3 regions of the Aliikangiella aequoris genome follow, and region 1 is predicted to be linked to each of the others. Evidence: predicted binding sites of a transcription regulator. Region 1 holds the regulator's gene; each other region holds the start of a gene.
The links. Region 1 encodes sigma-54, which starts transcription at its own class of promoters, with help from an activator protein. Its sites were predicted from a motif close to TGGCACNNNNNTTGCTNT; they were not measured.
Positions count from the first base shown of each region.

Region 1 (7,692 bases):
CGGGGGCGTCATAATCGACTGGTTCTTCTAATAGAATAAATACAGCGGTTGCATCTTGGCAAGATTTTACTCTGCCGTGCGGTATGGCAATACCGTTGCCCAACGCAGTAGAACCCAGTCTTTCTCGGGTTAACAAGCTCTCAAATATTTCTTCCGAAGGGCAGCCGATACGCTTGGCTAGCTCTTCACTAACTTTTTCGAGCACTTTTTTCTTGCTACTTAATTTTAAGTGGCAAAAAGTTGATTCTGGTGTGATTAGCTGGCTAATTTTCATTTAAACAACATTCTTAAAAATTAATAGGGCCTAATGTGTCGCACTCTAACACATTAGGCCCTGTTATATTTAGTGGTATTTTTACAATTCTTACAATTTTAAAGGATTAATGACGAATCATCTTTTCTTTGTGCTTAATCACCTGCCTATCGAGCTTGTCCACAAGGCTGTCGATTGCGGCATACATATCTTCTGATTCACTATTAGCAAATATTTCACCGCCGTTAACATTTAACTTTGCTTCAGCAATTTGGCGAATTTTTTCGACTTGTAAAATCACGTGAACATTATTGATATGGTCAAAATGACGCTCGATTTTCTCAAACTTGTCATACACGTAGTTTCTTAAAGAGTCTGTAATATCAAGATGTTGACCGGTTAAATTAATTTGCATAATTGTATTCCTTCGTTTGTGGATGGAAAATTAGTTGATTATTAATTGACTAAAACTATTAATAATCAGCCTAATACTTAAAGAATCAATATTACCGCGTTGTTTAAAGTAGTCTCTTTCGCTCGTTTGAAGGCGGAATAGACATAGCTTCACGGTATTTTGCTACCGTACGACGCGCAACTTTGATTCCTTGATCTTTTAACAAATTGGCTAACTTACTGTCGCTTAATGGTTTGGCTTGGTTTTCTGCACTAATTAACTTCTTTATAACAGCTCTTATGGCTGTTGACGAACACTCACCGCCTGCCGTAGTGCCGACATGGCTAGAGAAGAAATATTTTAATTCAAAAATGCCACGTGGGGTGTGCATAAACTTTTGTGTTGTTACTCTTGAAATCGTTGACTCGTGCATGTCGACTTCTTCTGCTATATCGTTTAGCACCAATGGTTTCATCGCTTCTTCGCCGTACTCTAAAAAACCAATTTGCTTTGATACAATACATGAAGCTACTTTAAGTAAGGTTTCATTTCGGCTTTGTAAGCTTTTAATAAACCATTTGGCTTCTTGCAAATTATTCTTTAAATATGTGTTGTCTGGGCTATTGTCGGCGCGCTTAATCATAGCCGCATATTCGTCATTAATTTTTAGCTTGGGGGTGCTACCACCGTTGAGCTCTACTCCCCAAATACCGTTGCTGTCTTTGCTCACAAACACATCGGGAATGATATACTGCGCGGTGTTTTCCGTGAGCTGATTACCTGGTCGCGGATCGAGCGTTTGTATGAGGTCAATAGCAGATTTAAGTTGGCTTTCGCTAATGTTCATAGCCCGCATAATTTGCCGGTAATTGCGACTTGAAAGGTGCTCAAACTGCTGTTGAATGACTTTTTCGGCGAGGTCTGCGCCTTCAACACCAGCTTTTAGTTTTCTTAATTGAATGATTAAACATTCTTGTAAGTTTCTTGCGGCAATGCCCGCAGGCTCAAAACTTTGTAATAGGTGCAGCACGGCTTCAACTTCGTCTACTTCGACCGACTCAATTGACTCTTGCTCTACCAGTTCGTCATATTCTTCAGCGAACATAGCAACGACTTCTTCTAAGGTGGTTTGCAGATAGCCGCGATCATCTATCGAGTCAATCAATATAGTGGCTATGGCGTAGTCAATATCAGAGAGGTTAGTCATATCAATTTGAAATTGAAGTTGATCACGAAGTGATTCGCTCGTTTCGCCTTGGTAGTCTAACTGAGTCCCATCGCTGGCGTTATAGTTGGAGTTTGGCCCCTGTGAAGTGTATCCCCAGTCTTCCCACTGAGTGTCGGTTTGTAACTCAGAGGCTATTTTATCATCAGCTAACTGATCACTGGTGTCTCTATCAACAGAGGATTCTGCATTGGGTTTTTCTTGGGGAGTATTTTGTTCTGCATTCGAAGTCTGTTCTTCAAGCGCTTCTGCCTCTAAAAGTGGGTTAGAGTCGAGCGTTTCTTGAATTTCACTTTGAAGGTCTAAATTTGACAATTGCAACAATTTAATCGCCTGCTGCAACTGAGGCGTCATGGTTAGAGATTGACCAATTTTAAGCTGTAAAGATTGTTTCATTCAGTTTTATTGTCCAGAGACTTGCCATGCGTCTCTCTTATTTATAACTATAGCAGTTAAATTCTAGTCAGGTGAAAATTGTCGTTACTAATTGACAATAATCCGTATGTTTTTTAATTGGTTTTGTTTACCGTTAATCTTAATATGCAGATCATTTGGACCATATTCAAGTGCAAAAGTGCATAAAAATATTTCTGCTTATAAAATGTACTAAAAGTGTAGCGTTTTAGTGGTATAAAACTTTAATTGGGTATGAATCGTTGGAGACAGAGTAAAATTGTATCTTGGCTTTACAAAGTAAAGTTTTCGCCAAGGTAGACCTCTTTGACTTTTTGGTTGTTGAGTATTTCTTGCGGCAACCCTTTGGCTAATAGGTGACCGGATTGAACGATATAAGCACGTTCACAAACATCGAGTGTTTCACGTACATTATGATCGGTAATTAAAACGCCTAAACCGCGATCGCGCAAATGTTGAATGATTGATTTAATATCGCTAACAGAAATAGGATCAACGCCAGCGAAAGGTTCATCTAATAGAATAAATTTAGGGTCATTAGCAAGTGCGCGAGCTATTTCTACTCGCCGGCGCTCTCCACCAGAGAGTGCCATACCTTGGCTTTTGCGAATATGCGTAATTTGAAACTCTTCTAACAAGCTTTGCACTTTAGCTTCTCGCTGCTGAGCGGTTAAGTTTTTATTAAGCTCTAAAATTGCCATGATATTCTGCTCAACCGACAGCTTTCGAAAAACTGATGCTTCTTGAGGGAGATAACCGATACCTAGTTTGGCTCTTTCATGCATTGCTAAATCGGTAATATCGCGTTGATCCAGTGATATGCTTCCTCGGTCTGTATTGACTAAGCCTACTATCATATAAAAAGAGGTCGTCTTTCCAGCACCATTAGGCCCTAGCAGGCCAACAATTTCTCCAGTTTTTACTTCTAATGAAACGTCGGAAACAACTTCTTTTCCTGAATAAATTTTTGCAAGATTTTTGGCGCTTAAGTGACTCATTATTTTGGCTTCTTTTTTTGTATAATTTCTACTCGGCCCGTACTCATTTTGGGAATTTCAATTTGACCGTTATCAATTTGATAGATTACTTTTTGAGCTCGTATCGTTTCTTGTTGATTAGTTAGAACCACATCGCCTATGAGAGTAATTGTTTTAGTTTGCTCTGCATAGGTCAACTCTTTAGCTTTGGCATGTATTTCCATAGCGCCTTGCTGTGTTATGTTTAATTCTAAGGGAGTACCTTGCACTTTTAACTCAAACTCAGGAGATTGCGTTGAAGTTAAATGTGTACCTTGTATTTTAAGGTTTTTTGTATTGTTTTCTTTTTGGATCATGACGACATTGTGCCACGCTTCGATTGCTTTAGTGCTCTCAACATAATTAATTTTATTGGCAAAAAGCTTCCGTTCTGGCATGGGGGCTTTTGGGGTTTGCATTAATATGGCGGGAGAGCCATGAATTTCGACCTGTTTGTTGGCACTATTTTTGGCATTAAAGGCAATGATTTTGTCCCCATTAATTTGATTGTTTTCGTGTAAAAGTTGCGCATTACCTAAATACTCCATGACATTATTTTTCATGTTGCCATTTAAGCTGTCGCTGGTGATTTTAAAGTTGGTATTGGCTTGAACATAACAAGCAAACAAACTAATTAAAAAGAGCTTGCTAGCTTTAATTGCTTGCTTCATTTTCAACTCCAAGAGTGATGACTTTTTGATTTAAACTAAATGTTTGCTGCTCAAAATCGACTTCTAGCCCTTGCGCCTTAGTCATAAAATTTGATTGTACTAAATTTACGCTGCTTGCTGTGCGCGCTTTCTTTTGATTTAAAAACACACTAAGATCGGCGGCGTAAATTTTTAACTCATTGGGTGCAGCAGAGCCAAGTTGCTCTGAGGCCGCTTGTTGTATTTCTACATTAGAGTCGAGCACTAAGACTTGTTTTGCGTGATCAAGTTGGCCTGTTTGTGAGGTTATTTTCCATTGGCTTTGTTCTACTGGCTGATTTAATGGTTCATTTTTCGCTAAATCAAACTGTTTTAGCGTTATTACCGGAGCCGTCAGTAACGAGGTGTCTTTAGCTTGAAAGTACTGTAGCTGACGCGCTTTTAATTGGCTTTCGAGCAAACCATTTTGATTAAACTGAACAATGCGCACTCCGGCAAAATAATTGTCGGCTTCAACCACAGGTAAACTTTTTGAAATAGTTTTTACGTTAGGTTGCGACGGCAAAAGGCTAATTATTAACAAGCTAGTTGCTAATATAATAACTAAGAGCAATTTAGAACGATTGTTCATTACTTTAAGTAGCTAGTTAAAATATTTTCAAGTTTGTTTTGAGCTGAGAGTAGTAAGTCTGCTACTTCTCTCACTGCGCCACTTCCCCCAGACTGAACTGTTACATAGTCTGCATTTTGGCGTACAAACGAGTAGGCGTCTGCGACTGCTATTCCTAATCCAGCAAGTTGCATTAAAGGTAAGTCGGGAAGATCGTCGCCTATATGAGCTACCTGATTGGGCTGCAGATTTAAAGATTGAGTAATTTCTTTAAAAGCCGCCCGTTTGTCTGAATGCCCTTGATATAAAATATCGATTCCCAGTTCTTTTGCTCTAGTTTCCACAATTGCTGACTTTCTTCCGGTGATTATCGCGACTTTTATACCGGATTTTTGAAGTAGCTTGATGCCTAAGCCATCTTTAATATTAAAGTTTTTTAGCTCATCACCTTTTTGAGTAAAGTAGACTTTTCCATCACTCAGTACGCCATCGACATCGCAAATCAGTAGTTTAATTAGCGCTGCTTTGGCATGTAAGTTGGGCATTTTTTGTTGTACTAGCGAATCAAAAACAATGGGGGTACTAAAACTAGGCTCGCTCATTTAGACGACTCCTGCTTTGAGTAAGTCGTGCATATTTAAGGCACCAATTGGACGCTGTTTTTGGTCCGTAATAATTAACGCGTTGATAGCAGCGGCTTGCATTATTTGTAATGCCTCGGCTGCTAATTTGTGCGCTTCAATAGTTTTGCCACCGGCGGTCATCACTTCACCAATTGGCGTAGTTTTAAAATCGACCTCTAACGCGAGAGAGCGCCTTAAATCTCCGTCGGTGTATATTCCGGTGAGCTTGCCTGAGTCATCAGTAACGCATGTCATTCCCAAGCGCTTTTCGGTCATTTCTAACAAGGCTTGGTTGAGTAAGGTTTTTTCGGTCACTATTGGAATGTTAACGCCGCTATGCATGATGTCTTCAACTTTCAACAGGAGCCGTCGACCTAAGCTTCCACCTGGGTGAGAAAGAGCAAAATCGTCTTCGGTAAAGCCTCGCGCTTCAAGTAACGCAACAGCGATAGCATCGCCCATAACCAGAGAAACGGTGGTTGATGCGGTGGGGGCCAAGTTCATTGGACAAGCTTCTTTTTCAACCGAGGTATCAAGGTTTACGCTAGCAAACCGCGAAAGTGTAGAGTTGGGGTTGCCGGTCATACTGATAAGTGGCACATTAATGCGTTTTATTACTGGCAACAAGCTGGTCACTTCGCTGGTTTCGCCAGAGTTAGATAGTGCAATCACAACGTCTTTAGGTGTAATCATGCCCAGATCACCATGGCTAGCTTCACCGGGGTGAACAAAAAAAGCAGGACTGCCGGTACTTGCTAAAGTAGCAGCAATTTTATTACCAATATGACCCGACTTACCCATGCCGATAACGACGATACGACCTTCACAGGCAAGTAAAATTTCACAAGCTTGCTTGAAACTTTGGTTTATTTTTTGCTTTAGAGAAATGACTGCCGCAACTTCAATATCGACGACTTTTTGGCCACATTGAATAAAATCTTTAATATCAGACATTTTTTTCCTGAACTCATTGTAGTTTTTGTGCTGTATGGTTTAACAACAAAGCGCGCTCTACAAACAATAGATAGTGGAAGTATAACCAAAAACGTCACGCTTTGAGTAACGTTTTTTAACCTTGAGAAGCGCTGATAAATTGATAGGCTTGATAGGCGCAAAACAGAATAAGGAGTATCGCACCTTCTATACGATTGATTTCACCTGGCTTACCATTACGTCCCCAAGCCATCACACACACGGCCACAACTAAAGCAACCATTAGCGCATAATCGATAAATAATATCTCTTGAGACACGCCAACCCAGGTAATAAGAGAAGGAACGCCTAGTACGGCGAGTAAATTAAATATGTTTGAACCAATAACATTACCAATGGCTAGTTCATGCTCTCCCTTTAATACACCTGTAACCGATGCAGCAAGCTCTGGCAAGCTTGTTCCTACCGCAACAATAGTAACCCCGATTAAAAAGTCGCTCACCCCAAATTGGTGTGCAATTGCGGTTGCACCGGTCACTAACAGCTTGGAGCTCACATTTAATAATACTAAGCCAATAACAACCCACATAAATGCTCGCCAATTTGGCATTTGTTCTGGAAGCTCTTCAATTAACTCATTTAACATTAAGTCTTCTTTGTTGCGATTTTTGAGAGCAGAACGAGATAACCAAGCTAGATAGGCAAACAAGCTACCTAATAAAATGATGCCGTCAACAAAACTTAAGCCGCCGTCTAACATTAATACAAATGCTAATACCATAACCCCAAACAGCACTGGTATTTCACGTTTTAACATTTCAGATCGGACTTTAAGCGGTACCACGAGAGCTGCAATACCTAATACCATGCCAACATTGGCAATATTTGAGCCAATTGCATTTCCAACTGCTAGTCCGGGCGCGTCATTGAGTGCAGCATTTAGCGAAACCACCACTTCTGGTGCAGAAGAGCCCATAGCGACAATGGTTAAACCGACGATTAACGGTGAAATACCATAATTACGCGCAATAGCTGCTGCTCCGTCAGTAAATCTGTCGGCGCTCCAAACTAATAGTGAAATGCCAGATATAATCATGGCGAAGTAAAGAAGTGACATTATTATTTGTTAAACCTAATATTTCTCAAATTTAAGTTCTCGTAACCTTTGGATTTAAATTGATTATTTTAGCAAAGCGAAGCTAGTTATTATCATTTATACTGTGTTCTAAGCTCTTTTTAAGCAAGCCTGAATTTGTTTCAAAGCATTAAAAGTCGCTAGCGGCTAATTCTCATAATGGTTCAAAAGGCGCCATTATACGGAATCTTTGCTATTTGTGTAGGCTTTAATCTGGCTGGCTGGTAACAAAGTAAGCACAGATAAGCTTTATAAAGCCTAGGTCATAAAATGCTGATTTGTAAGAACTAGTTCAATTAATTTTGCTTGTTTATCCGTAATCAAGCACAGGAGTGGATTCTGGCGTACACTTTCGGGTTTTTTCGGGGTACAATGCGCGGCTAAGCGAAATTATCATAATTTGAGCAGCAAAATGACAGAATTAGAGATTAAAAATAAG
Region 1 covers NZ_CM132298.1:2,764,656-2,772,347, reverse strand. The annotation lists gene ptsN (PTS IIA-like nitrogen regulatory protein PtsN) at 1-274, opposite strand, end outside; gene hpf (ribosome hibernation promoting factor) at 381-668, opposite strand; gene ACUR5C_RS11990 (RNA polymerase factor sigma-54) at 772-2,268, opposite strand; gene lptB (LPS export ABC transporter ATP-binding protein) at 2,559-3,284, opposite strand; gene ACUR5C_RS11980 (LptA/OstA family protein) at 3,284-3,973, opposite strand; gene lptC (LPS export ABC transporter periplasmic protein LptC) at 3,957-4,583, opposite strand; gene kdsC (3-deoxy-manno-octulosonate-8-phosphatase KdsC) at 4,583-5,164, opposite strand; gene ACUR5C_RS11965 (KpsF/GutQ family sugar-phosphate isomerase) at 5,165-6,139, opposite strand; gene ACUR5C_RS11960 (calcium/sodium antiporter) at 6,255-7,235, opposite strand; gene ACUR5C_RS11955 (BolA family protein) at 7,666-7,692, shown strand, end outside.

Region 2 (7,692 bases), 850 kb from region 1:
CTGATTACTTATGGTGAAACTCGTGAAGTCGCCATGGCAAGAATGCAAATGGCACTTGATGAAGTTATTATTGACGGAATTAAAACCAATATTGAGCTACAGCGTCGCATAATGGCCGATCCAAAATTCCAACAAGGTGGAACTAACATTCACTACTTGGAACACAAGTTAGAAAGTGAAAGTCTTAAAAAAGACTAAAAAAATGCCCGCTACTTTTGGGTAGCGGGCAACTCAAGGGATTGAAATCAGAATTGAAATTGATAAACAACTCTGCCAACTATTTTATCCTGTTATAACATTTTATATTGCGACACCGCTAACAAAACGATACTTAGCACTTATGAACAAGCTTGTTTATTTCGGTCAAACAAAACCCCAGAAACTACAAACATTGCGGCTAAAATCCCACAAACCATCATCGAAGTGAAACCTTGCTGGTCTAGCACTAACTGCTCGTCACCCAAAGTCAAAACAAGTATCGGAATAATCATTTGAAGTGTTGCAGCGGTATACATTCCCTTGACTAAAATTCCATGGTTTCGTTTTGCATTTAAAACACTGACAAGCACAACTAATATCACGCCAGCAAACAACAGATTTAGTGGGTTATTCGCTGCACCTATAATGCCAACGGCTAAATTAACCCAAATAAGAAGTAGGCTCGCTAATGCACACAATGCTGCAGCTAAACGGTAGCTCCAATGCTGCGCAAAGCTTAAAAGAAAAACATAACTTAACCCTGCCAACATTAACAAACCTCCCATAACAAGAAAGTCTGCTGCACTCCAATTAACCTCATTGGTAAATTGCATTGCGATTAGAGGCAGCATTAATACCAAGAGGGTAAATACTGCCACTAACACCATACGACGTTTAAATTCACGACGTATTTTTTGCAACGTTGTTATGGAAAGGTCACTCGAACAAGGCAAATTAATTGACTTAGTTAAAAAAAGCTCTGAATCAGACTCAATTAAGCGAGCAATTTCTGCATCTGACCGTGCAAAGGCATTAATTAAATCTTGGGTTTCTGTACTTGCTTCGCCAGCTAAATAAACCGGCAATAAATCGAGCACAATATTTCGCGAAACTTCTGTCATCTTATTCTCCATCGAATAATCACTAGTCGCATTGGTTTGCTCTCCAACGAGCCAACTTTAAACGCACTCTGTGAACACTAACTTTGGCACTAGCAATTGATATTCTAAGTATTTGAGATATTTCGGCGTAAGCCAATCCATCAATCCTCAACAATAAAGCACTACGCTCGGTTTCCGAGACACTCTGCAAAAACAAATATAAATTTTTTATTTCTTGGCGTTGTTCGAACAAGCTTTCACCGTTACTCGACTGTGAGCCTTCTGCTTGTGGTAACGCAGTTAGACGCTTTTGTTGACGCAATTGCTCTAAATACAAGTTTCTAGCTATTGTTAATAGGTAGCCTTTTACCGTATTGCTTTTCAGCGGCGCCTTGCCGGTCATTGCACGTATAAAAGTTTCCGCAGTAATATCTTCTGCGTCACTGGTTCTACCGCTCAAAAACAAGGCAAATCGAAAAATATCGTCCGCATAACGGCTATATAGTTGTTCAAAGTCAGTCATAAACAGTATCGTTTAGACATAATATGGATTAGGAAGGAGAAAGTTACAAAAATAATAATTTAATTAAAGACCCTGCTAAGTTGCAATAGACACCTTAGCAGTTTTTTGACTAGATTAGCCTAGTTATTATTAATATTCAGCTTTTGCTGAGCCTTTATTTTTGGGTTAATAAAGTTAAGCAAAGTGAACTGGTTCATTTTACTTGAAACTACTTGCTTTTGGTTTTCATCTAACACAACAAAACCGACTAAATGCTCGCCATAACCAATGTTCTCTAATGTTAAGCTCATGGCGCTAGTCGCTTCACCAGCAGGCGAGCCGTCTAAAATAAACTGAATTTGATGCCCACTTTGTAAACTCGGCTCTAAGTTTGCGGTTAAGGTTATTGCTCCAGCATTATTTCTGATTACTGCATTGTTTTCTGGCTCTAACAAAGTATATTCGTCATAAGGAATAGCACTGCTTGCAGCACCGCCACTAGTTGCATTTGAAGCAGGCTCGTCAGTCGGCATAGCAGCAAGGGGGTTTCCGCTACTTTTAATTTTCACCGTGGGTACTTTTTCAATTTTTATTTCTTTAGCACCATTTTGAGGTTGATCTGAGTAATGAACATTACCGTTTTTATCGACCCATTTATAAAACTTCTTTTTCTCCTCTGCAGCAATGCCGGTCACGCAGACAAACACACTCATCAACAGCATTAAAAATAGTTTCATATTAGAACCTCTTAATTTTCAGGTAGTCTATTTCTCTCAGTGTACGTTAATCGCTAAAAAATACAAAATTATTCTAATGATTTAACCAGCGGTACTTAGCCTATTTTTAAACAAAAAAAACCCAGCGATAAAGCTGGGTTTTAGTTTAACTAGCCAAAACTTAAAGGCTGTAGTACATATCAAACTCAACTGGGTGAGTTGTCATGTTTAAATATGCAACATCTTCACGCTTAAGTTTAATGTAAGAGTCAATATAGTCATCACTAAATACGCCACCACGAGTTAAGAACTCACGATCTTTATCAAGTGCATCAAGAGCAGACTCTAAACAAGTCGCCACAGTTGGAATTTCGGCAGCTTCTTCTGCAGGCAGGTCATATAAGTCTTTATCCATTGCATCGCCAGGATGTATTTTGTTTTGAATACCGTCAAGACCCGCCATCATCATTGCTGCAAAAGCTAAATAAGGATTTGCCATTGGGTCAGGGAAGCGAACTTCAATTCGACGGCCTTTTTCACTAGGTACATGAGGAATTCGAATTGATGCACTTCGGTTTTTAGCTGAATAGGCTAACATGACTGGCGCTTCGTAGCCGGGAACTAATCGCTTATAAGAGTTTGTAGAAGGATTAGTAATCGCATTTAAAGCGCGAGCATGTTTAATGATTCCGCCAATATAGAACAAGGCATCTTCAGACAAACCGCCATATTTATTGCCGGCAAAGATATTCACGCCATCTTTAGCTAAAGACTGATGAACGTGCATACCACTACCATTGTCACCAACAACAGGTTTTGGCATAAAGGTCGCAGTTTTGCCATAAGCATGAGCAACATTATGAATCACATATTTCATTACTTGAGTTTCATCAGCTTTCTTAACCAAAGTATTAAAGCGAGTCGCTAATTCATTTTGGTTAGCCGTGGCTACTTCATGGTGGTGAGCTTCAGTGCGAATACCTAACTCTTCTAACACTAAACACATTTGTGAACGAATATCTTGTGACGAGTCAACTGGAGGAACAGGGAAATAACCGCCTTTAACGCGCGGACGATGCCCCATATTACCGCCTTCATAACGACGCTCTGAGTTCCAAGAAGCTTCGTTTGAATCTATTTGATAAGTTGCACCTTTCATATCAATACTAAAACGTACATCATCAAACAAGAAGAACTCAGGCTCAGGACCAAAGAAAGCAGTATCAGCAATACCAGTAGACTTTAGATAAGCTTCAGCACGTCGTGCAACAGAACGAGGGTCACGATCATAGCCTTGCATAGTTGCAGGCTCTAAAATATCACAGCGTAGATTAAGCGTTGCATCTTCACAAAACGGGTCAATCATTGCAGTATCTGCATCTGGCATTAACACCATGTCTGATTCATTTATGCCTTTCCAACCAGCAATAGACGAACCGTCAAACATTTTACCTTCTTCCATAAAGTCTTCATCGATACAATGCGAAGGTAGCGTTACGTGCTGCTCCTTTCCTTTGGTATCGGTAAAGCGTAAATCGACAAAAGCAATGTCGTTATCTTCGATCATCTTAATGATGTCGTTATTAGCCATGGTTTTTTCCTCAAAAAGTAGTTTTTTAAAGCATTAATAATTATAACTGAGTTCGCAACTGCAATTGTAATGCCAACTTTATAAATGCTTATTTTTGTGCGTTACCCTGCATTATAGACGCTGCCAGCCAATAAAATGTATTATTTTGGTGCAAATACATCTTTTTTGTGCGCCATTTTGGTGCAAACAGCAGCGCTACACGAAAAGTTAAATTTCAGATAAAAAAAACTAATCCGAAGCAGTAAAATATTTCGATTGTAGAGTTTATTTAAACCAGTAGACTTCAGCGCTTATTGTACACAAATTGCACAGGGTAGAGTAATGCAAGCATCTCGCCAAACAATCGCTATAAGCCAAGTCATTGCGGCAGTCTTAATTTGGGCCGCCTCGTTTATTGCTATGAAAATTGCAGTCTCAGAACTTGGGCCTTTTCCCACGGTATTTTTAAGAATGTTGTTGGCGGTCGCGGTATTAATGTTTTTTATGCCTAAAGTGCGTCACGAAAAAGATAACTTTCAGCCTGGTGATGGCTGGCTGTTACTTGGCCTTGTCTTGTGTGAACCATGCTTATACTTTGTGTTTGAAGGCTTGGCATTAACCTACACTAGCGCTTCAGAAGCGGGAATGATTACCGCACTCCACCCTTTTATGGTCACTATTGCTGGTTTTTATTTTTTAAATGAAGTGATCAATCGGCGAATGGTCATCGGCGGATTACTCGCAGTGATTGGCGCAATATTGCTATCAGTGACAGGAGACAGCACTCAGCAAGGGAGTAACCACTTACTAGGCAATGGTTTAGAGTTTATCGCTATTGGCTTTGCCACGGGTTACAGCATATTGGCCCGAAAATTAAGCGAGCGCTACTCGCCGCTGTTTTTAACCAGTATGCAAGCGTTTTTTGGCACGTTATTTTTCTTGCCTCTTGCGCTTTTATTTAATCAAGGGCTGCCTCAACAGGTTTCTGCAGAGGTGCTCTTCTCAATCTTGTTTTTAGCTTGGGGAGTTAATGTTATTGCGTTTATTCTATATAACTCCTCTTTACGCGCTATGCCCGCAAGCCAAGTAGGGCTTTGGATGAACTTGCTGCCATTAGGCACTTTGTTTTTTGGCTGGTTGCTTTTAGACGAAAGCTTAAACAATATGCAGTCTTTTGCTGTATTGTTGATACTTGGCGGCGTTATTTATAGTCAGCTGAAACCCAAACGCAAAACTGTATTTATAGAACAATCGTTAATCAAAGAAGCCTACGTAGACGAGTTGGTTAAAAGACAAACTGAAACCATTGAGCCTTCCTCTGCCAAGGTATAATTGCATAATCACCGCGCTCCAATAGGAGAGCCGCATAAGTCGCCCTATGTTTTACGCAAAATACTTAGGGCGATAAACCTTAATCTAACGACGCCAATTGCTGTTCAAGCTGCCCCAAAAGTGCCAACTTTAACATTCTAAAGTCACCACGTAACGACCACAGCGGGTGCTTAAAAGTCGCCGGACGATTCTTTTCAATAAAAAAGTGGCCAACCCAAGCAGGTAAATAGCCGACGATCAAAACCACAGGTAGTAAATGCCAAGCCTGAGTAATTATTGCCCCGATTAACATTACACAAGATGCAAGCGTTCCAAAATAGTGCAACAAGCGACTTTTCTTTTTACGGTGCTCGGCTAAATAATAAGGCCAAAACTCTTCAAACGAGGTATAGATTTGCAACTTTTCGTCCTCCTGTTAACCCGCTAATTTAAAACTACACCAAATTACAGGCAAAAAAAACCTCTCAATAAAGAGAGGTTTTTAGGATTTGGAAGAATTACTTAGCTTCTTCTGGTGCTTCTTTGCTAACTATTTCTAACAACTCAACGTCAAATAACAAGATTGAGTTTCCAGGTATAGGGCCACGCTGATTACTTCCATAACCTAGCTCTGGCGGTATAACAAATTGATACTTACTACCCACAGACATCAATTTAACGCCTTCTAGCCAGCCGTCAATTACTCCACCTTGAAGCGAAAACTGGAAAGGCTCTTTTGAGCTATCAAACTCTTTTCCGTCAGTAAAAGTACCAACGTAATGGACTTTAACCATATCAGTTGGTGCTGGTTTTGCTGCGCCTTCTGGTGCAGGGGTTAGCACTTTGTAGTATAAGCCAGACTCAGTTTTAGTATACTCCCCAGACTCATCTAGTTTAGCAAAGTAAGCTTGGTTTTCAGCAGCTTGAGTCGCTTGCATTTCTTGCATCTTTGCTTGCTGAGCTACCCGCATTTTTTGTTGGAAGATTTGCATTTCTTGGCCTAACTGCTCTTCAGTCATGGCCGAGTTACCCGCTAAAGTTTCTAAAAAGCCTTGCTTAACTGCGTCTGAGTTAATGCCAACCGATTTAAAGTCATTATTAAGCTGAGTCACATTTGACGCCATGCTCATACCAATGGCATAAGACATTTTATCTTTATCAGCTATTACTGTTGCTTGTTTTGAATCACTGGTTTTTTGGTCAGATTTGCTATCAGTTGCATCGCTGCCTTGCTGACACGCAGTAAGTAAAACCGCGACTGACATCGCTGTTAAATATCTTTTCACGAGACTAGCCTCTTTATTTTATTAAGTTTATTTATTGAAATTTTCCCAAAATGATTGCGCAGTCTATACTCTAACTACTAATAACATCAAGCGCTTAACTAAATCATGGAAAAAGCAGCTAAATGATACACTACGTACAGCTAAAGAAAATACTAGTAGTTTGCAGTTTAATCATACTTTCTGCCTGCCAACCCCAACCTGAATCAATTGCGGCCCACCAACACGCAGCGCAGGGCATTTTTGATGCTGCAATATCGAACGACGCTTCCCATGCGGTTATTGCATCCGTCAACTTTGGTGCAGCCTATTGGGACCTAAACAATAATCAACTTAAGTTTCTATGGCGACATAACGATGACCCAGAAAAAGCAATCACAGCGGTAAATTTATCGCCAGACGGTCTCCGCGCTATCACCGCCAGTGAAGATACCTTTATTATTTGGAATACCACCAGCGGCCAAAGCTATGGTTACTGGAAAGCACCGGCAGCTATCCGCGCTGTCGCGATTTCAAATTTAGGGCGCTATGTTTTACTTGGTTTAGAGTCCGGCCTAGCGATTCACCTAGATATGACCACTGGCCGCCGTCTGGAGTTTACCGGACATCGCGCCGAAGCAATTGCCGATGTTGACCTCTCAGCAAATGGTTTATGGGCATTTACCGGAGGAAACGACTATCGTGCGGTTTTATGGAATACTAAAACAGGCAAGCCAAAACGGCTATTTGAACACGACTCGCGGGTGACAACTTTAAAGTTGTCTAGCGATGGCAGTAAAGCTTTTACTGCTGGAACGAAAGCAAACGCATTTATTTGGGATTTAAGCACTGGGGCTTTGCTTAGTCAGCTTAAACTCAAGCCACGCGAATACGTAATAACCGCTGCACGTTTTTCGCATAATCAACAATATGTCGCGACAGGGGCCCCAAGCCGAAAAATTAATCTTTGGCAGATTGAAACTGGAGAACGCCTTAAACAGTGGCGAGCAACCACCCGCGATGTGAGTAAACCAGTGGGCGCAATAATCTACGACTTAGCGTTTACCCCTAACGACCAAATTCTTTACAGTGAAAGTTCAGCTGGTTTTGGTGAGTCTTGGGCAATACCTAATCGCACTCAATAAGTCGTAATTTTTACTTGAACCCTTCGATCACTCTGGTATGCTTTGGTTTCGGGCTAAGACGCCTGATCTGCCTCTGCAATTAAATTAAGTAAATTAATTCAATTGCT
Region 2 covers NZ_CM132298.1:3,613,461-3,621,152, forward strand. The annotation lists gene accC (acetyl-CoA carboxylase biotin carboxylase subunit) at 1-198, shown strand, start outside; gene ACUR5C_RS15625 (hypothetical protein) at 339-1,100, opposite strand; gene ACUR5C_RS15630 (RNA polymerase sigma factor) at 1,123-1,602, opposite strand; gene ACUR5C_RS15635 (DUF4124 domain-containing protein) at 1,722-2,318, opposite strand; gene glnA (glutamate--ammonia ligase) at 2,479-3,888, opposite strand; gene ACUR5C_RS15645 (DMT family transporter) at 4,210-5,199, shown strand; gene ACUR5C_RS15650 (Mpo1-like protein) at 5,279-5,599, opposite strand; gene ACUR5C_RS15655 (FKBP-type peptidyl-prolyl cis-trans isomerase) at 5,697-6,464, opposite strand; gene ACUR5C_RS15660 (WD40 repeat domain-containing protein) at 6,587-7,585, shown strand.
Region 2: the regulator sigma-54 is predicted to act here: its motif matches at 3,946-3,963, upstream of glnA (glutamate--ammonia ligase).

Region 3 (7,692 bases), 1.5 Mb from region 1:
CTGGCGTCCATGGGGTGCAAGGCTGGGTTAAGGTTTTTTCCCATACCGAGCCAAGACTTAACATTGTTAAGTATAACCCGTGGCTTATTAAGCAAAAGAATGAATGGCGTTCAATTAAGCTTTTAAATGGACGTTCTCAAGGAAAGACTATTGTTGCCCAGCTAGAGGGGATAAATGATAGAAATTCTGCGCATGCAATGATCGGAACTGAGATTGCAATTATGCCGTCTCAAATGCAACCGCTGGCCGACAATGAATTTTATTGGCGAGACTTAGAAGGATTGCAAGTGATTGATACTCAAGGGGAAACTTTGGGTATAGTATCGCATTTAATCGAAACCGGTGCTAACGATGTATTAGTTGTTAAGTTATCGGCAGAGAAAGCTGCTGGAAGTAAAGAGAAGGAAATGATGATTCCTTATATTCCAGAGAGTGTAATTAAAAAAGTCGATCTTAATGCTCAAACAATTGAGGTTGACTGGGACAATGACTACTAAGCAGGCAGAACCATTAATACGGTTTTCCTCAGTTTCACTATTTCCTGAAATGTTTTCAGCAATGAGTGAGTATGGAGTTGTTGGCCGAGCTATAAAAGAAGGTAGCGTTTCACTGGAACACATCAATCCACGCGACTTTACCACAGATAAACATCGAACCGTTGACGATAGACCTTATGGTGGTGGTCCGGGGATGTTGATGAAAGTTGAACCGCTTGAAAAAGCGATTCTAGCTGCTAAGCAAACTAAGCCAGCAACTGTGATTTATTTATCGCCTCAAGGGCAGCCATTAAATCATCAGTTAGTGACACAACTTGCAGAAACAGAACATCTAGTTTTAGTAAGTGGTCGATACGAAGGCATAGATGAGCGATTTATTGAGCAGCATATTGATTTAGAAATTTCGCTTGGCGATTTTGTGCTAAGCGGCGGCGAACTAGGCGCTTTGGCAATAATTGATTCGGTGACTCGATTATTACCCAGTGTACTTGGACACGAAGACTCTGCGTTAGAGGATTCTTTTGTTGATGGTTTACTCGATCATCCTCATTATACTCGACCAGAAGTGTACCAAGGTCAGTCAGTTCCAAAAGTATTGTTGAGCGGAAATCATCAGCACATAGAACGCTGGCGATTAAAGCAAAGGTTAGGGCGAACTTGGTTAAGGCGACCTGATTTACTGCAACAAAAAGAATTAACCCAACAAGAGCAAAAGTTGCTCGCGGAGTTTCAAGCAGAGCATCAAGCTGCGCTAGAAACTAAAAATAAAGATTCGTTAGATATTAGAAACCCAGGAGTGGACAATGAGTAAGATAATTGATCAACTGGAACAGGAACAAATGAGTAAAGAAATCCCTGATTTTGCACCAGGTGATACTGTCGTTGTTCAGGTGAAGGTAAAAGAAGGTGACCGTGAGCGTTTACAGGCGTTTGAAGGTGTTGTTATCGGTGTTAAAAACCGTGGCCTAAACTCTGCATTTACAGTAAGAAAAATTTCTTACGGTGAAGGCGTTGAGCGTGTTTTCCAAACATACAGCCCAATGGTTGACAGCATTACTGTTAAGCGTCGTGGTGATGTACGTCAAGCTAAACTTTACTATCTACGTGAGCGTAGCGGTAAGTCTGCTAGAATCAAAGAAAAGTTAGACGTTAAAAAATAATTAACGACTGATTTTTTAAAAAAGGCGCTTTTTAGCGCCTTTTTTTGTGGGTGGGTTTTATACACGATAGTAATATACGTATTGATGCCTTCACCTATGATAACTTAAACCGTAAAAAACTTGCTCTTACGTCGGCTTGATTTTAGCTAGTAGCGCTTGAGTTAAATTCTATATTCAGGTTTAAAGTTGAAGTATTTTAAATTAGTGTGTTAATAAATTAATGGCTAGTAGCTCATACTTGACTTGGCTAAATAGAATAAAGAGTTCGAGCTAATCGTACAACTGGCTATTTTGAAAACGGCCATAAGCTGACATTACTGGGTTACTGCTCGACCGGCAAAAGCTGGCATAAAGCGGATATTGCTCCTCCCCCTTTTCAAGGGGGAGTTAGAGGGGGTAAGCCGGACGTTCAACGAAAGAATTATCCCGAGTATTCGACTGGGAGTGCTAACAACCCCACCTAACCTCCCCTTAGAAAGGGGAGGAACCGAGACTTTACAAACCAGATCAAATAAGCTTGAACGCTTTAATAGGTCGATTTTTGTAAAAGGCGAATTTTCAATTTACTTATCAAATAGAAGACGTTAAACAGCTTAATCAATTGACTAGTTACTGTGAAAAGTTCAATATGAGCTATTCAGGCTGCATCCGACTTGGGCGTGAAGGCAAAATGTTTTGCCCTATGGTTTAACTTGGAGTGTAGTCGATGAGTTTACTCCCGATAGTTTTTGCAGATGATGACAAAGAAGATCACTTGCTGGTTCAGCTCGCCTTACACGAAATTGCCGCTTTTAACCCTTTAGTTACGGTTGAAAATGGGGTTGAGCTATTTGATTATTTGAATAATCAGCCTCCTTTTGAAGACGTAGACAAATTCCCCAAGCCTGGTTTAATTCTTTTAGATTTAATTATGCCAGTAAAGGGCGGGCTTGATGCCTTAGCTGAGCTTAAGGCAACACCTAGTTTCGCCGATATTCCTGTGGTTTTGTTTTCAGGCACAATAGAAGAAAAGCAAATTATCATTGGGCGCCAGTCTAATGCCGATCGCTTTGTGGTAAAGCCTTACAAGTTTGAAGAGTTGGTTGAAATAATGCGAGATTTACACCGAACCTGGCTGCAATAATTGGGCTTGCCAAGTTAAGCTGCTCGATTAAAACGGTGATTATGATATATTCTACTAATCGTCGTCGCAGTGAGAGAATCCCATGGGCAGTAACGATCAAAGCAATCAAATTAAAAAAGACAAACACAACAACCAGAATAACCGGTTCAGCCACACTAATCCTGCTATTGAGACCCACCAAGTTTTTAATCAGCCTACTGCGCTTGAAAATTATAACGCATACACTAGTGACCAAGTTTTAAACCATTACATTGAAAAGTTTGGTGGCGCATGGGGGCAGGAGCGTTTAAGTGATTATGGTCATCAGGTCGGGAATCAATTGTTAACCGCTGGATTTTCAGCCAACCAATTTAAACCCGAATTTGAAACGCATGATCGGTTTGGGCATAGAATCGACCAAGTCAACTTTCACCCTGCCTATCACCAGTTAATGGACGCAGCGATTCGAGCAGGTCATCATAGCTTACCTTGGACAACGCCCGATTTAGGTTCGCATGTAATTAGAGCCGGTATTGCCTATTTACATACTCAAGCCGATCCGGGAAGCGGCTGTCCTTTAACCATGACTTTTTCTGCGGTTCCAGCGATCAAACACCAACCAGATATTGCCAAAGTTTGGTTGCCGAAAATAACAGCGAACCATTATGATCCTCAAAATCGACCTTTTTATGAAAAACAAGGCGTTACCATCGGTATGGCCATGACAGAAAAGCAGGGCGGATCAGATGTTAGGGCGAATACAACTAAAGCGCTACCAATAGACCTTCGTGGCGGTGGAAAAAGCTATTTACTTACCGGTCACAAATGGTTTTGTTCCGCACCCATGTGCGATGCATTCTTAGTTTTAGCCCAAGCAGAAGGTGGATTGTCTTGTTTTTTATTACCTAGGTGGCGACCTGATGGCACCAAAAACTCAATGTTTATTCAGCGCCTAAAAAACAAAATGGGCAATATTTCTAATGCGTCGTCAGAAGTAGAGTTTAGAGAAGCTTTTGCGTGGTTAATTGGCGAAGAAGGACGCGGAGTTAAGACTATTTTAGAAATGGTGTCGTTAACACGATTCGACTGTATGCTTGGCTCTTCCGCAATTATGCGGTTGGCCGTGGCTCAAGCTATACACCATACGGGCGGAAGAGAAGTTTTCGGGCAAAACTTACAACAGCAGCCGCTAATGAAAAATGTGCTGGCCGATTTAGCATTGGAGTCTGAAGCTGCGCTAGCGATTAGTTTAAGGCTGGCAAAAGCGCTAGATAATCAAGCCCAAGAGTCTGAAAGGCTGCTATTGCGAATTGGCACAGCCATTGGAAAGTATTGGATTTGTAAACGTGCACCACAACATACCTATGAAGCCATGGAGTCCATTGGCGGGGTGGGAGTAGTTGAGGATAATGTCCTTGCCCGTTTGTATCGAGAGTCTCCAGTTAACGCCATTTGGGAAGGGTCGGGTAATATTCAGTGCTTAGATGTCGCGCGCGCTATTATTAAAGAGCCTAAAGTCACAGCTAATTTTATAAACGAGTTGGAGCAAGCTCAGGCAAAATTTAAAGCTTACGATGATTCATTAGGCCAACTCAAAAATGCATTAGCCCAAAATAAAATTGCAGAAACAGACTTGAGATACTGGGTAGAGAAAATGGCACTTCTGTGGCAAGCGTCGGTATTAATTAATTACTCACCAGCATTTGTAGCTGAGGCATTTATAAACGGTCGTTTAGGAAGTCGGCCAAGTCAAATGTATGGCGCGTTGCAAAGTAATACTGCATTTGAACAACTGATAGAAAGAGCCGCCCCTAAATTAACTTGCTAAAAAGATAGGCTGTTGAGTAGTGGCTTATTTGTTTTTCTTAACGGTTAAGCTGCAAAGTTGGCACTTTTAATGCTGTATTTTCGTAAAGACTATGACTAACCAAAGTTTACTAATAATAGTGCTGTTGGTTAAATTGTTGCGCGGAGAACAGATATGCTAAATTTATTATCACCTTTGTGGTCTACCCAAAGCTCACAGCAAGAGGGAGCCTCAAATGCGAGTGATGCTAATTTTTTCTTTAAAATCAATGGGAAAGAAAGCCTATTAGATTTAACCTATAGTTCTCATGACAGACCTGAAAGCTTCACATCCGTTTTAAATTTTCTGAAAAATGAAGGCGATTTAGCTGATAAAAATACCCCAACGCTTGATTTATCAGCTAACGACTCGCCACATTTTGCCGCAAAAAGTGGCAACCAGTTACCGTTAGACATGGAACCACTCCCCATTGTTAACAATTTTGAAGTTAGTTTTACTAAAAATAAAAAGCAAAAAGACGATTTAATCGTTATTGATTTACCTAAAGATCCAGTAGAAGAGATGGTTGCAAAGTCTGCTAGTATGTTAGATAGCCTTGACCCGACACTTCACTCTGCATCGATAGAAATTAAGAGCACAGACAGCAATGCGAGCAATCAGCTTTTAGGTGGTGCATTGTTAGCTAGCAAAGCCGATAAAGTTAATGCTGGGCAAGTAAGTCAGGGTCAAGAAAGTCCGGGTCAAGTTAAAGCTGACCAAGCGGCTTTGCAAAAAGCTGAACAGCTAAGCGCCTTGATGCCAGAAAAAAGTGGCGCAGCTGAAGTTGAATTAGGCAGAGAGGGAGTGGCAACGCTTTCAAAAAATGCGGGCAAAGATTTAGCCGCAATTCAAAATGCGCTACATGGCAGCGATGATGCCGCAAATGAATCAAAACTTAACCATAAACTTGGCTTAGCCCAAGCCAACGCGTCTAAGCTTGAACGCCAGGAGTTTTTTAGTCAGTTACAAATGAGTCCTTCGGCCACAAATCTAGACAATCAATTAGGGAGCTTAAATAGGGTTGCCAGCTTACTCAACGAAACCCAATCTAAAACGCAGTCTAACGCGCGTTCCAATTTAAGTGCATTAGAGTCTGTTGAAGGCATTAGAGCGCTTTCTAATGTAGAGCATAGTGACACTAAAGCAGGCTTAAAAACGTCTGTGCAGCCAGAAATGCCTCAACAGTTGCAGTTAAAAGGTAATATTCCAGCTAATTTAGCTATGCGAATTCAATGGATGTTTAAACAGGCAATGTCTAGTGCAGAAATTATGCTCGATCCGCCAGAGTTAGGCCCAATGAATGTAAAAATTCAGCAAACCAACGGTGAGACTAATATTGTTTTTCAGGTGAATAATCAAGCGGCCAAAGATGCTTTGTCGGAGCACATGGAAAAGCTAAAAGAAATGCTTGCAGACAGTGGAATTAATTTAGGCGAAGCCAGTGTCAACCAGCGAGGCGCCGGCGAGCAAAAAGACGATTCTTCTGATAATAAAGAGCAAGCGGGCATGCTCGCGGAAAATCAGACTGGCGACCAACAAACCATAACTCAAGAGATTAATCACAACCTTGTTGATGTTTATAGTTAACTGCGCAGCCGTTATTTTAGCTTGGTCAGTTTCATTCAATAAATTCGCTTTGCTAATATTTGCTATTAAATGAGTTGTTAAGCGAGTTATTTAACGGTTTTTTTTAAAGCGAATAAAAACAAAAGCCTTAAACTTTCTGGCTGCTGACTTAATTCTTGTTCGTTTAAGCTTTTCTATCATAGAGTCTATTTACCCTAGAAAAACTCGCCTTCATACGCGCAATGTCATAAAAATGACTCCTCGAAGGTTTTTCCTATTGTTTCCACTAGCTTGTTGTTTTTAATAGACAACTTTTTGACATTTTTATTAAGCAGTAGAGTCTGAATGAAACTAGGCTGTTGATTTATAAGGATATTGTTGAAAGTTGTTTTTCTGGTATAAGTTTTGCATTTTTCCGATATATAGCCTTTACTTTTATAGTAAATGACTAACATTGGAATAAATTATGGCAAATGATGATCAAGATTTAGAAATTGATGTAGGTGGAGATGGCGAAGCTGCGAAAGGTGGCAAAGGCAAACTCATTATTATTATTGCGGCGGTTCTATTAATTGGTGGTGGGGCAGCGGCATTTTTCTTAATGGGCGGCGATGAAACCCCACCAGCTGCTGAAGGCGCAGCTGATGGAGAAGCTGCTGCGGCAGCAGCGCCGGCTCCTGGTGAGCCTAAAGAGAAGCCTATTTATATCGGTGTCCCTAATGCAATTACTGCCAACCTACCGGGTAAACCTAAAAATCGCACGGTGCAAATAAAAATGGTTTTTATGGTGCGTGGAAGTGACGCGCAAGATGCCGTTAAACAGCATATGCCGCAGTTAAAGAACGATGTCTTAATGTTGATTAGTCAACAAACCGTCGAAGACGTGAAAGTGCCGGACGGGCGCATTAAACTACAGGAGAAGGCATTAGAAACTATCCAAGCCACATTAACTGAATTGGTAGGAAAGCCAACAGTTGAAAAAGTCTTGTTTGTTAGCTTTGTAATGCAGTGATGATATATGTCTGATTTATTAAGCCAAGATGAAATCGATGCGCTATTACATGGTGTCGACGATGGTGATATTGATACCGATGAGGATTCGCTAGATCCCTCGGTTGCTCGGCCTTATGATTTTTCTTCACAAGATCGTATTGTCCGCGGGCGAATGCCTTCGCTAGAAATGGTTAATGAGCGTTTTGCACGTCATATGAGAATAAGCCTGTTTAATATGATGCGGCGAAGCGCTGAAATTTCTGTGAATGGCATACAAATGATAAAGTTTAGTGAGTACATTCATAGTTTGTTTGTTCCTACCAGCCTTAATATGGTGAAAATAAAACCATTAAGAGGTACCGCTTTATTTACCTTAGAAGCCAAATTAGTCTTTATTTTGGTTGATAACTTCTTTGGTGGAGACGGACGTTTCCATGCAAAAATAGAAGGCCGAGAATTTACTCCAACTGAAAGACGCATTATTCAATTGCTTTTGCAACAAGCCTTTGTCGATTTACGCGAAGCCTG
Region 3 covers NZ_CM132298.1:1,274,278-1,281,969, forward strand. The annotation lists gene rimM (ribosome maturation factor RimM) at 1-497, shown strand, start outside; gene trmD (tRNA (guanosine(37)-N1)-methyltransferase TrmD) at 514-1,308, shown strand; gene rplS (50S ribosomal protein L19) at 1,301-1,657, shown strand; gene ACUR5C_RS05650 (response regulator) at 2,364-2,780, shown strand; gene ACUR5C_RS05655 (acyl-CoA dehydrogenase family protein) at 2,863-4,587, shown strand; gene ACUR5C_RS05660 (flagellar hook-length control protein FliK) at 4,741-6,192, shown strand; gene ACUR5C_RS05665 (flagellar basal body-associated FliL family protein) at 6,638-7,183, shown strand; gene fliM (flagellar motor switch protein FliM) at 7,190-7,692, shown strand, end outside.
Region 3: the regulator sigma-54 is predicted to act here: its motif matches at 4,646-4,663, upstream of ACUR5C_RS05660 (flagellar hook-length control protein FliK).